DNA from 2 places in the Streptomyces manipurensis genome. Region 1 is predicted to be linked to the other one. Evidence: riboswitches for the same ligand, from Rfam matches in the RefSeq annotation. Region 1 holds a riboswitch; the other holds the start of a gene.
The links. A riboswitch is a leader RNA that binds a small molecule or an ion and turns the genes downstream of it on or off. The one in region 1 is predicted to bind cobalamin.
Positions count from the first base shown of each region.

Region 2: another riboswitch for cobalamin. It lies ahead of ACPU2J_RS22705 (ribonucleoside-diphosphate reductase subunit alpha); the one in region 1 lies ahead of ACPU2J_RS31540 (CoA-acylating methylmalonate-semialdehyde dehydrogenase).

Region 1 is NZ_CP186950.1:6,931,632-6,938,166, forward strand. Features, by position in the region: gene ACPU2J_RS31525 (hypothetical protein) at 1-1,006, shown strand, start outside; gene ACPU2J_RS31530 (alpha/beta fold hydrolase) at 1,145-1,858, shown strand; gene ACPU2J_RS31535 (DUF4430 domain-containing protein) at 1,921-2,409, opposite strand; cobalamin riboswitch at 2,822-2,992, shown strand; gene ACPU2J_RS31540 (CoA-acylating methylmalonate-semialdehyde dehydrogenase) at 3,186-4,685, shown strand; gene ACPU2J_RS31545 (acyl-CoA dehydrogenase family protein) at 4,682-5,836, shown strand; gene ACPU2J_RS31550 (enoyl-CoA hydratase/isomerase family protein) at 5,833-6,535, shown strand, end outside.
Region 2 is NZ_CP186950.1:4,871,533-4,878,067, reverse strand. Features, by position in the region: gene ACPU2J_RS22720 (carbon starvation CstA family protein) at 104-2,323, shown strand; gene ACPU2J_RS22715 (YbdD/YjiX family protein) at 2,320-2,517, shown strand; gene ACPU2J_RS22710 (GNAT family N-acetyltransferase) at 2,615-3,112, shown strand; cobalamin riboswitch at 3,164-3,285, shown strand; gene ACPU2J_RS22705 (ribonucleoside-diphosphate reductase subunit alpha) at 3,426-5,822, shown strand; gene ACPU2J_RS22700 (ribonucleotide-diphosphate reductase subunit beta) at 5,822-6,535, shown strand, end outside.

The sequences.
Region 1 (6,535 bases):
CAACCTCATCGCACACGTGTACTCCTACTGGCAGACCGCCGAGGCCGGCTACTTCGGCCCCTCGGGCAACTTCAACGGCACGGTCTTCGCGGCCCTCGCACTCGGCGGTGCCAAGACCCAGGCGGGCGGCGCCCGTGTCCCGCAGGCGCTGACCGACGCCATGGTGGCGCGCCTGCGCGCCAACCAGCACGTGGACGGCGGCTGGACCTACCAGAAGGGCGAGGGCAACCCGACCGTCCTGAACTCCGCGAGCGACGTCGACATGACCGGCGCGGCCATGGCGGCCCTGTGCGTGTCCGGGGTCCCGAACACCGACACCGACGTCGTGCAGGCGAAGAACTTCCTCAAGAGCACCCTGGTGTCGGGCAGCGGCGCCTTCAACTCCCTCTACGGGGTGAACACCAGCTCCAACGGCTGGGGCGTCGCGGGTCTGAACGCCTGCGGGTTCAACCCCCAGACCGGGGACTTCCTCACCGGCAGCGGCAAGACCCCGATCGACTTCCTGATCGCCAACCAGTACAACCCGGCCGGCGGTTTCAAGTACAAGCCCGCGGACACCGCGCCCACCGCCTACGCCTCCATCGACGCCCTGCGGGCCGTCGCCGGGGGAGGGTTCACCACGGCCCCGCCCGTCCCCGTCACGCCGGGGGCCCCGCAGTGGGTCGCCCAGTCCACCTTCACCGCCGGTACGGCGACCCGGCTGGCGCTGACCGTCGACGACGGTGCGGGCAGCCTCAAGGTCTGCTCCGTCTCCTTCACCCCGACCGGTACGACCACCACCCTCGGCGACGTCCTGGCCGCCGCCACGAGCGGCGCCACCCCGGCCGGCTGCGTCACGAGCGTCACGCCCTCGTCCGGCACCGGCACCATCACCAACATCAACGGCAAGGCCAACAGCGGCTCCCACACCTGGAAGGTGAGCGTCGACGGCTCGGCCTTCGCCGGAGCGGCCCGCAACAAGGTCATCAACGTCGGCGACACCATCGCCCTGCGCTGGGGCGCCTGACCGCCGCGACCACCCGCCCCCGCGGAGGACCGCGGGGGCGGGCGCCCGGCGGGTAGAGGGAGCGTTGGGCGCCTCTGACCAGGGCGTTCACGAAAATACGCCTGGAGGTTCGGCGGGCTCTCCGGCTACGGTGCGGGCATGGTGAATTTCGTGCTGGTCGCAGGTGCACGGCTCGGGGCGTCGGCGTGGGGCGAGGTGGTGCCGCATCTGCGCGCGGCAGGCCACGGCGTCCATCCGCTGACGCTGTCCGGTCTCGCCGACAAGCAGGGTGTACCGGCGGGGCAGCAGACGCACGTCCAGGACATCGTCGACGAGGTGGAACGCGGCGGTCTGCGTGACGTGGTCCTGGTGGGTCACAGCTACTCGGGCATCCCGGTGGGCCAGGCCGCACAGCGGATCGGTGACCGGCTAGCCCGCGTGGTGTTCGTCGACTCGAGCGTTCCGGCCGACGGCGAGTCGTTCGTCTCCGCCCGGCCGGACGGCGGGGCGGCCCTGGAGGCGGCCATCGCCGGGGGCGGAGGGTTCTGGCCGGTCCCACCGGCCGCGCACTACGACGGCGAGGGTCTCACCGACGAGCAGATCGCACGCCTCGTGCGGGGCTCGACGCCGCACCCGGGCGCCACGCTGACCGAGCCCGCCGTGCTGTCGGGGCCGCTCGGCGCACTTCCGGCGACGTACGTCCTGTGCGTGATGCCGGGGACCGCTCCCGAGGACGCCGAGCCCGACGACGAGGTGGCCGAGCTGCTGAACGGCGAGAGCTGGCGGCTGGTCAGGCTGGACACCGGCCACTGGCCGATGTTCTCCCGGCCGCGCGAGCTGGCACAGGTCCTCCTCGACGCCGCCGCCGAGTGAGATCACCCCGCCCCGTGAATTGAAGATCATTCACGGGGCGGGATGCCCTTCCGGCGCAGGCTCTAGAAGGACGTCCAGGTGAAGGAGACCTGGTCACCGGCGCTTATCCTGAACTGGCAGCCGCCGACGGGGGTCGGGGTGCCGTTCACGGCGATGCTCCAATAGGCGGAACCCCCGCCGCTCACGTTCTTGACCGTGTCGACGGAGAAGTCGTCGAAGGACGCGTACCACGCACCGTCCCAGGTGAAGCCCTTCTTGCGGGCGGCGTCGTCGAGGGCGGCGGTGGGCGTGGGCACCTTCGACGCGTGGGTGCCGCCGTTGGTCCCGTCGCACTTGTGGGTCCCGCCGGTGGCCGTGGTGACGTCGTGGCCCTTGGTGGTGACCTTGCCCTTGAACAGCTGCCCGTCGGGGCCCTGGACGGTGACGGTCACCTTCACGGCCTTGTTGGTGTTCGGCTTGGCGTGGGCGTCGGCCACGGCCGGGGAGGTGACGAGCGCGAGGGCCAGGGCGACCGTGGTGATCGCGGAACGGCGGGCGAGGGTCTGGCGCATGGAGTGCCTTCCTGGTGGGATCTACGGGTCCGCCGGAGCGGCCCGTCGACCCGCGCTCGCGCACTCCCGCGGCGGCGCCCTCGCGGAGGGCGCGCCGGAGTACCGGGCCGGGCTGGGGGCTTCGTCCTGCAGACCATGACAGTGGGAAGCGGTGCACATCGCACCCCGGGTACTCCGACTCACGGCGCCGGGCGCCGTTCACGGTTGCAGGTCAGCGCCGGATTCCCACCGGCTTCCCCCAGTTGTGCGGGTATTCGATTGTCGGTCCCCGCCGCACGGGCCGGAGCAGAACGCATCGTACGACCTGGTGGGCGGCGCCGGAAGCCGGTTCCCGAAGGAGGGCGATGTGAGTGAACCGGCCGTGGGCGCGCGGGCGATGGCCCTGGACTTACTAGGACGTCCAACTATATGTTCGTGGCACAAGGTCCGCGGTGCAGGGAAGCCGGTGTGAATCCGGCACGGTCCCGCCACTGTGACCGGGGAGTGTGCTGCCATCCACACGCCACTGACGAGGTCTGTCGGGAAGGCGGGCGGCGCGCGGGGATCCGGGAGTCAGGATACCGGCCGCGGATTGTTCCGTGTTGTCCACGAGGATGGAGCAGACACGCATGGCACCGGTTTGTACCCACGACCCTGGTGATCCGGCGGAGCGCGCACACACCGATTCCGCGCGCTCGTAGTTCCCTCGGCGTTCCGCGGCGGCGCATCCCCATCGGGGTGCGGCCCGCCGGTCTGCCGTGCCATCCCCGGATCCCACCTGACGAGAGCAGGCATCCATGGTCCGTGAACTCACCCATTTCATCGGCGGAAAGCACACCACCGGCCTGTCCGGACTCTTCGCCGACGTGTACGACCCGAACACCGGCACGGTCCAGGCGCGGGTCCCGCTGGCCGGGCGCGCCGACACCGAGGCGGCCATCGCCAACGCCGAGGAGGCGCAGGCGGACTGGGGCCAGTGGAACCCGCAGCGCCGGTCCCGGGTGCTGCTGCGCTTCCTCCAGCTCGTCGAAGGCGAGCGGGAGAGCCTCGCGCGGCTGCTGTCCGCCGAGCACGGCAAGACCGTCGCCGACGCCCACGGAGACCTCCAACGCGGCCTCGAGGTAGTGGAGTTCGCTGCGGGCATCCCACACCTCCTCAAGGGGGAGTTCACCGACAACGCGGGCACCGGCATCGACGTGCACTCCCTGCGCAGCCCGCTCGGCGTCGTCGTCGGCATCACCCCCTTCAACTTCCCGGCCATGATTCCGCTCTGGCAGGCCGCACCGGCGCTGGCCTGCGGCAACGCGTTCATCCTGAAGCCCTCCGAGCGCGATCCGTCCGTACCGCTGCGACTGGCCGAGCTGTTCCTGGAGGCCGGTCTGCCGCCGGGCGTCCTCAACGTGGTCAACGGGGGCAAGGAGGCCGTCGACACCCTCCTCGAGGACCCGCGGGTCCAGGCGCTCGGCTTCGTCGGCTCCACTCCGATCGCCGCGCACATCTACGCCACCGCCGCCGCGCACGGCAAGCGCGCCCAGTGCTTCGGCGGAGCCAAGAACCACATGATCGTGATGCCCGACGCCGACCTCGACCAGGCCGTCGACGCCCTGATCGGCGCCGGCTACGGCTCGGCGGGCGAGCGCTGCATGGCGATCTCCGTGGCCGTCCCGGTCGGCGAGGAGACCGCGGACCGTCTCGTCGCCGCCCTGAAGGACCGCATCGCCACCCTCAGGATCGGCCGGTCCGACGACCCCGCCGCCGACTTCGGCCCCCTGGTCAGCCGGGACGCCCTCGACCGGGTGCACCGGTACGTGGACATCGGCGTGAACGAGGGCGCCGAACTCGTCGTCGACGGCCGCGGGTTCACCCTCGACGGGCACGAGAACGGCTACTTCGCGGGAGCCACCCTCTTCGACCGCGTCTCCCCGCAGATGCGCGTCTACCGCGAGGAGATCTTCGGTCCCGTCCTGTGCGTCGTACGGGCCGCCGACTTCGAGGAGGCGCTGCGGCTGCCGAGCGAGCACCCCTTCGGCAACGGCGTGGCGATCTTCACGCGGGACGGGGACACCGCCCGCGAGTTCACCCGCCGGGTCAACACCGGCATGGTCGGCGTCAACGTACCCATCCCGGTGCCCGTCGCTTACCACACCTTCGGCGGCTGGAAGAAGTCCGGCTTCGGGGACCTCAACCAGCACGGCCCGGACTCCATCCGCTTCTACACCCGTACCAAGACCGTCACCTCGCGCTGGCCCTCCGGGGCCAAGGAGGGCGCGAGCTTCACCATCCCGACGATGGGATGAGCGCCGTGACCACCACCCTCACCGAGGACCAGCTCGCCCTCGCCGAGGTCACCCTGGACTTCGCGCAGGAGCAACTGGCCCCGCACGCCGTCACCTGGGACCAGGACAAGCACTTCCCCCTCGACGTCATCCGCCGGGCCGCCTCCCTCGGCCTCGCCGGCGTGTACGTACGCGAGGAGCACGGCGGTTCCGGCCTCAGCCGCAGCGACGGCGTGCTCGTCTTCGAGACCCTCGCGACGGGCTGCCCGTCGATCGCCGGATACCTGTCCATCCACAACATGGTCGCCTGGATGATCGACCGTTACGGCGACGACGTCCAGCGCGCCGCCTGGCTGCCGCGTCTCTGCTCCGCCGCGAGCCTCGGCAGCTACTGCCTGACCGAACCGGGGGCCGGCTCCGACGCCGCCGCCCTGCGGACCCGTGCGGAGCGGCAGGGCGACCACTACGTCCTGACCGGGGTGAAGCAGTTCATCTCCGGTGCCGGCGCCTCCGACCTCTACGTGGTCATGGCCCGCACGGGCGAGCCCGGTCCGGGCGGGATCTCCGCCTTCGTCGTCGAGCGCGATGATCCCGGGGTCTCCTTCGGCCCCAACGAGCGGAAGATGGGCTGGAACGCCCAGCCCACCCGTCAGGTGGTCCTCGACGGCGTCCGGGTCCCCGCCGGCCGGCGGCTCGGCGCGGAGGGCGACGGCTTCCGCATCGCCATGAACGGCCTCAACGGCGGCCGGCTCGGCATCGCCGCCTGCTCCCTGGGCGGCGCGCAGAGCGCCCTCGACCGGAGCCTGTCCCACCTCGCCGACCGGGAGGCGTTCGGCGGGCGTCTGCTGGACGCGCAGGCGCTCCAGTTCCGGCTGGCCGACATGGCGACCGAGCTCGCGGCCGCCCGGGCCCTGGTGCGGCAGGCGGCCGAGGCCCTGGACGGCGCCGACCCCCTGGCCCCGCGCCTGTGCGCGATGGCCAAGCGCTTCGCCACCGACACCGGGTACGCCGTCGCCGACGCGGCCCTCCAGCTGCACGGCGGCTACGGCTACCTCAGCGAGTACGGCATCGAGAAGATCGTCCGCGACCTGCGGGTCCACCAGATCCTGGAAGGCACCAACGAGGTCATGCGCGTCATCGTCGCGCGCGGACTCACGGAGACACTGCGATGACCCACGACAAGCCCGTGGACCACCACGACACCCACGAGGACGTCCTCGTGCACACCGAGGGCCGCGCCGCGTACCTCACCCTGAACCGGCCCAAGGCCCTCAACGCCCTCTCGCACCCGATGGTCCTGCGCATCGAGGAAGCGCTCACGGCCTGGGCGGACGACCCCGCGGTCGAGGCGGTCGTCCTCCGGGGCGCCGGCGAACGCGGCCTGTGCGCGGGCGGGGACATCCGCGCCATCCACGAGGACGCCCGCACCGGCGGAACCGCCTCGGCCGGCTTCTGGCGCGACGAGTACCGGCTCAACGCCCTGATCGCCCGCTACCCCAAGCCGTACGTCGCCCTCATGGACGGCATCGTCATGGGCGGCGGGGTCGGCGTGTCCGCCCACGGCAGCGTCCGCGTGGTCACCGAGCGCTCCCGCGTCGCCATGCCGGAGACCGGCATCGGATTCGTGCCCGACGTCGGCGGCACCTACCTGCTCGCCCTGGCCCCCGGTGAACTCGGCACCCACCTCGCGCTCACGGGAGCCCCCGTCGGCGCGGCCGACGCGCTGCTGTGCGGACTCGCCGACCACTTCGTCCCCTCGTCCGCGCTGCCGGCGCTGGCCCGGGAGCTGGCCGCGGACCCCGTGCACGCCGTACTGGAACGGCACGTGGAGGAGGCGCCGGCCGGGAGCCTTGCCGCCGCCCGCGAGTGGA
Region 2 (6,535 bases), 2.1 Mb from region 1:
ACCGGAATCCGTCGACCGGAATGCGGACGGGGGCTTACGTTCACCAGGCATTCCCCCGTAGATTCCGCCTGCTTACGCAGATGATCGACGAGGGGACGAGGTCATGCCTGAACCGGAAGCAACAGGGACAGAACGGGACGCGGCGCCTCCGGCCGGTACGCCGGGCCCGCTCTCCCCCAAGTCCATCGCCGTGTGGGTGCTCGTCGGACTCGTCGGCGCCATCGGCTGGGGAGTGCTCGCGCTCTCCCGCGGCGAGGAGATCTCCGCGGCCTGGCTGCTCGCCGCCGCACTGGGCTCGTACGCGATCGCCTACCGCTTCTACGCCCGCTTCATCGCGCACCGCGTCCTGAAGGTGGACGCCACCCGGGCCACCCCCGCCGAACGCCTTGACAACGGTGTCGACTTCCATCCCACCGACCGTCGCGTGCTCTTCGGCCACCACTTCGCCGCCGTCGCCGGCGCCGGCCCGCTCGTCGGCCCCGTGCTCGCCGCGCAGATGGGTTACCTGCCCGGGACCATCTGGATCGTCGCGGGCGTGATCTTCGCCGGCGCGGTCCAGGACATGGTCACCCTCTTCTTCTCCACCCGCCGCGACGGGCGTTCCCTCGGGCAGATGGCGCGGGACGAGATCGGACCGGTCGGCGGGGCCGCCGCCCTGATCGCCGTGTTCGCCATCATGATCATCCTGCTGGCGGTTTTGGCACTGGTCATCGTCAACGCCCTGGCGCACTCCCCCTGGGGCGTCTTCTCCATCGGCATGACCATCCCGATCGCCGTCTTCATGGGCTTCTACCTGCGCGTGCTGCGGCCGGGCCGGGTCACCGAGGTCTCCGTCATCGGCGTCGCGCTGCTCCTGCTCGCCATCGTCGCGGGCGGCTGGGTCGCCGAGTCCTCCTTCGCCGGGACCTTCACCCTGGAGAAGGAGACGCTGGTCATCTGGATGGTGGTGTACGGCTTCCTGGCGTCGGTGCTGCCGGTGTGGATGCTGCTCGCCCCCCGCGACTACCTGTCCACCTTCATGAAGATCGGCACCATCGCGCTCCTCGCCCTCGGCGTGGTCATCGCGATGCCCACGCTGAAGATGCCCTCGGTCACCGAGTTCGCGGCCCGCGGCGACGGTCCCGTGTTCGCCGGGTCGATGTTCCCCTTCGTCTTCATCACCATCGCGTGCGGCGCCCTCTCCGGCTTCCACGCCCTGGTCTCCTCGGGCACCACCCCGAAGATGATCCAGAAGGAGACGCAGGTCCGCATGATCGGCTACGGCGCCATGCTGACCGAGTCGTTCGTGGCCGTGATGGCGATCATCGCCGCCTGCATCATCGAGCCCGGCCTCTTCTTCGCGGTCAACTCCCCTCCCGGGATCATCGGCACCACGGTCGAGTCCGCCTCCCAGGCCGTGACGAACTTCGGCTTCGCCATCTCCCCCGAGGCGCTCGCCCAGGCCGCCAAGGACGTCGAGGAAGCCAGCCTGCTGTCCCGTACGGGCGGCGCTCCGACCTTCGCACTCGGAATGTCCGAGATCTTCTCCGCCGTGGTGGGCGGAGCGGGCATGAAGGCCTTCTGGTACCACTTCGCGATCATGTTCGAGGCGCTCTTCATCCTCACCACCCTGGACGCGGGCACCCGCGTGGGCCGGTTCATGCTCCAGGACACCCTCGGCAACGTCCACAAGTCCTTCAAGGACGTCAGCTGGAAGCCCGGCGTGTGGTTCGCGAGCGCGATCGTCGTCGGCGGGTGGGGCTACTTCCTGTGGGTCGGCATCAAGGACCCGCTGGGCGGCATCAACCAGCTCTTCCCGCTCTTCGGCATCGCCAACCAGCTGCTCGCCGCGGTCGCCCTGGCCGTCTGCACCACGCTGCTGGTGAAGTCCGGGCGGCTCAAGTGGGCCTGGGTGACGGGGGTCCCGCTGGTGTGGGACGCCACGGTGACCCTCACCGCGAGCTACCAGAAGATCTTCTCGGAGGACGTGAAGGTCGGCTTCTTCGCCCAGCGCGACAAGTACCAGGCCGGGATCGACGCCGACAAGGTCCTGCCGCCGGCGAAGAACATGGACGACATGCACACCGTGGTCACCAACGCCACGGTCGACGGCGTCCTGTGCGCGCTGTTCGCGGTCCTGATCCTGGTGGTCCTCGCGGACGCGGCCCGGACCTGCTGGAAGGCGGTCCGCGATCCGCAGTCGGCGACCCTCTCCGAGGTCCCCTGGACCGAGTCGAAGATCGTCGCGCCGGCCGGGCTGATCGCGACCCCCGAAGAGCGGGCGCAGCTCGCCGCGGTGGGCCCCGAGACGGGCGGCGGACAGGTCAAGGAGCCGGTGGCGTGAGCGGTGTGCGCGGCGCGCTGGCGAAGGTGCGGTTCTACGTACGGGAGTTCTCCGGGGAGGCGGCGTACGACCGGTACGTGGCCCACGCCCGCTCCCACGACCCGCAGGCGGAGGTCCTCACCCGGCGGGCCTTCGAGCGCGCCCGCACGGACGCCCGCGAGGCGGACCCCCGCGAGGGCTTCCGCTGCTGCTGAGCCGCCCCGCCCCGAAGGCCCCGCCGCTGCCCGCGGCGGGGCCTTCGGGCGTGCCGGGCCCGGCCGGCACACCACGGCGTCCTGCACACTCGGACGCATGGACATGGTGATCAGGAGGGCGCTGCCCGCCGACTACGCGGACCTCGGTGGGATCACGGCGCGGGCCTACCTCGCCGACGGGCATCTGGACTTCGGCGAGGACGACGCCTACCTGAACGTGCTGCGCGACGTCGCCGGCCGGGCCGCCCTGGCCGAGGTGCTCGTCGCCGAGGAGGAGGGGCGCCTGCTGGGCGGGGTGACCTTCGCCGCACCCGGCAGCCCGCTCGCCGACATAGCCGGTCCGGACGAGGCCGAGTTCCGGATGCTGGCGGTGGATCACGCCGCGCGGGGCAGGGGAGCCGGGGAGGCGCTCGTACGGGCCTGTGTCGAGCGCGCACGGGCCCTGCCGGGCGTCACGGGGGTGGTGCTCTCCACCCAGCGCAGCATGGCCGGGGCCCACCGGATCTACGCGCGCCTGGGCTTCGTGCGCACGCCGGAGCGGGACTGGGCGCCCGTCGAGGGCCTGACACTCCTCACGTATCGGCTCAAGCTGTAGCCACGCCGACACTACATGTGGGGGTTGCGGCAACGGGCCGCCCCCACATGTATGCTCATGCCTGCTGTCGCCGCAGGGGAATCCGGTGGGAATCCGGAACTGTCCCGCAACGGTATGAAGTGTCCGGCATCCGGACGCCAAGTCCGATGACCTGCCGACGGTGCGCCCGGGTCGACCGAACCGGGTGCCGACACGTCCGGGTCTCGCGGTTGGGCCGGTGGACGCCGTGCGGTGTGCCCGTTCCTGCCACGCCCGCATGCGCGCCCGCGCCCGCCCGCGCACGACCCGGGCCGAGCGAGGGAGAGCTCCCGCCGTGACCATCGCGCCTTCCGCACCGCGCGCCGAGTCCACTTCTGGCGACAACACCGAGGGCCCGGGGGCCACGCTGCTGCGTACCCTCACCGAACTGACGGCGGACCTCCCCGACACCGACCCCGGCCGGGTGGCCGCCGCCGCGCTCCGCGGCCGCAGCTCCGCCGCCGACGAGGCCGAACTGCGGGGGCTCGCCACCGAGGCCGCCGCCGGCCTGATCTCCGAGGACCCTGCGTACTCCCGGCTCGCCGCCCGCCTGCTGACGCTGGCCGTGCGCGACGAGGCCGCGAGCCAGGGCTCCACCTCGTTCTCCGCCTCCGTCGAGGTCGGCCACCGCGAAGGCCTGATCGCCGACCGCACCGCCGAGTTCGTGCGCGCGCACGCGGCCCGCCTGGACGCGCTCGTCGAGCACACCCTCGCCGAGGGCGCGGACGACCGCTTCGGCTTCTTCGGCCTGCGCACCCTGCACAGCCGCTACCTGCTGCGCCACCCGATCACCCGTCAGGTCATCGAGACCCCGCAGTTCTTCATGCTCCGCGTGGCCTGCGGTCTCGCCGCGGACGAGAGCGTCCAGGCCGTCGAGGAAGTGGCCTCGCTCTACCGGCTGATGAGCCGGCTGGACTACCTGCCGTCCTCCCCGACGCTCTTCAACTCCGGCACCCGGCACCCGCAGATGTCCTCCTGCTACCTGCTGGACTCCCCGCTGGACGAGCTCGACTCGATCTACGACCGCTACCACCAGGTCGCGCGCCTGTCGAAGCACGCGGGCGGCATCGGCCTGTCGTACTCCCGCATCCGCGCCCGCGGTTCGCTGATCCGCGGCACCAACGGCCACTCCAACGGCATCGTGCCGTTCCTGAAGACCCTCGACGCCTCCGTGGCCGCGGTCAACCAGGGCGGCCGCCGCAAGGGCGCCGCCGCGGTCTACCTGGAGACCTGGCACGCGGACATCGAGGAGTTCCTGGAGCTCCGCGACAACACCGGCGAGGACCAGCGCCGCACCCACAACCTCAACCTCGCCCACTGGGTGCCGGACGAGTTCATGCGCCGCGTGAACGCCGACGCCGAGTGGTCGCTGTTCTCCCCCGCCGACGTGCCCGAGCTGGTCGACCTGTGGGGCGACGACTTCGACGCCGCCTACCGCAAGGCCGAGGCCGACGGCCTGGCCCGCAAGACCATGCCCGCCCGCGACCTGTACGGCCGGATGATGCGCACCCTCGCGCAGACCGGCCAGGGCTGGATGACCTTCAAGGACGCCTCCAACCGCACGGCGAACCAGACCGCCGAGCCGGGCACCGTCGTCCACTCCTCGAACCTGTGCACCGAGATCATCGAGGTCACCAACGACGGCGAGACGGCCGTCTGCAACCTCGGTTCGGTCAACCTGGGCGCCTTCGTGCTCACGGAGACGGGCGAGATCGACTGGGAGCGCCTCGACGAGACCGTCCGCACGGCCGTCACCTTCCTCGACCGCGTGGTGGACATCAACTTCTACCCGACCGAGCAGGCCGGCCGCTCCAACGCCCGCTGGCGTCCGGTGGGCCTGGGCGCGATGGGCCTCCAGGACGTCTTCTTCAAGCTGAAGCTGCCCTTCGACTCCCCCGAGGCGAAGGCGCTGTCCACCAAGCTCTCCGAGCGCATCATGCTCGCCGCGTACGAGGCCTCCTGCGACCTCGCCGAGCGCAGCGGCCCGCTGCCCGCCTGGGAGCAGACCCGCACCGCCCGCGGTGTGCTGCACCCTGATCACTTCGAGAGCGCGATCGTCGAGCTGAACTGGCCGGAGCGCTGGGATGCGCTGCGCGCCCGCGTCGCCGAGACCGGCATGCGCAACTCCCTGCTCCTGGCGATCGCCCCGACGGCCACGATCGCCTCGATCGCCGGCGTGTACGAGTGCATCGAGCCGCAGGTCTCCAACCTCTTCAAGCGCGAGACCCTGTCGGGCGAGTTCCTCCAGGTGAACGGCTATCTGGTGGAGGAGCTGAAGCAGCTCGGCGTGTGGGACGCGCAGACCCGCGAGGCGCTGCGCGACTCATCCGGCTCGGTTCAGGGCTTCGGCTGGATCCCGGCCGAGGTGCGCGAGCTGTACCGCACGGCGTGGGAGATCCCGCAGCGCGGTCTGATCGACATGGCGGCGGCCCGTACGCCGTTCCTGGACCAGTCGCAGTCGCTGAACCTGTTCCTGGAGACGCCCACCATCGGCAAGCTCAGCTCGATGTACGCGTACGCCTGGAAGCAGGGCCTGAAGACCACGTACTACCTGCGTTCGCGCCCGGCGACGAAGATCGCCCGCGCCGCCCAGGCAGCCACCGCCGCACCGGTGGCCCTCCCGCAGGCCGTCGACGCCGACGCGCTGGCCTGCTCCCTTGAGAACCCCGAGTCCTGCGAGGCCTGCCAGTAATGAGCTCCAACGACCACAAGAACCTCCTGGACCCGGGCTTCGAGCTCACGCTGCGCCCGATGCGCTACCCGGACTTCTACGAGCGCTACCGGGACGCGATCAAGAACACCTGGACGGTGGAGGAGGTCGACCTCCACTCCGACGTCGCGGACCTGGCGAAGCTGACGCCGGCGGAGCAGCACATGATCGGCCGTCTGGTCGCCTTCTTCGCGACGGGCGACTCGATCGTCTCGAACAACCTGGTGCTGACGCTCTACAAGCACATCAACTCCCCGGAGGCGCGCCTGTACCTGTCGCGCCAGCTGTTCGAGGAGGCCGTGCACGTCCAGTTCTACCTGACGCTGCTCGACACCTACCTGCCCGACCCGGACGACCGCGCGGCCGCCTTCGACGCGGTCGAGGAGATCCCCTCCATCCGCGAGAAGGCGCAGTTCTGCTTCAAGTGGATGGACTCGGTCGAGAAGATCGAGCGCCTGGAGACCCAGGCCGACCGCCGCCGCTTCCTGCTGAACCTGATCTGCTTCGCGGCGTGCATCGAGGGCCTGTTCTTCTACGGCGCCTTCGCGTACGTGTACTGGTTCCGCTCGCGCGGTCTGCTGCACGGCCTGGCCACCGGCACCAACTGGGTGTTCCGTGACGAGACCATGCACATGAACTTCGCCTTCGAGGTCGTGGACACGGTCCGCAAGGAGGAGCCCGAGCTCTTCGACGAC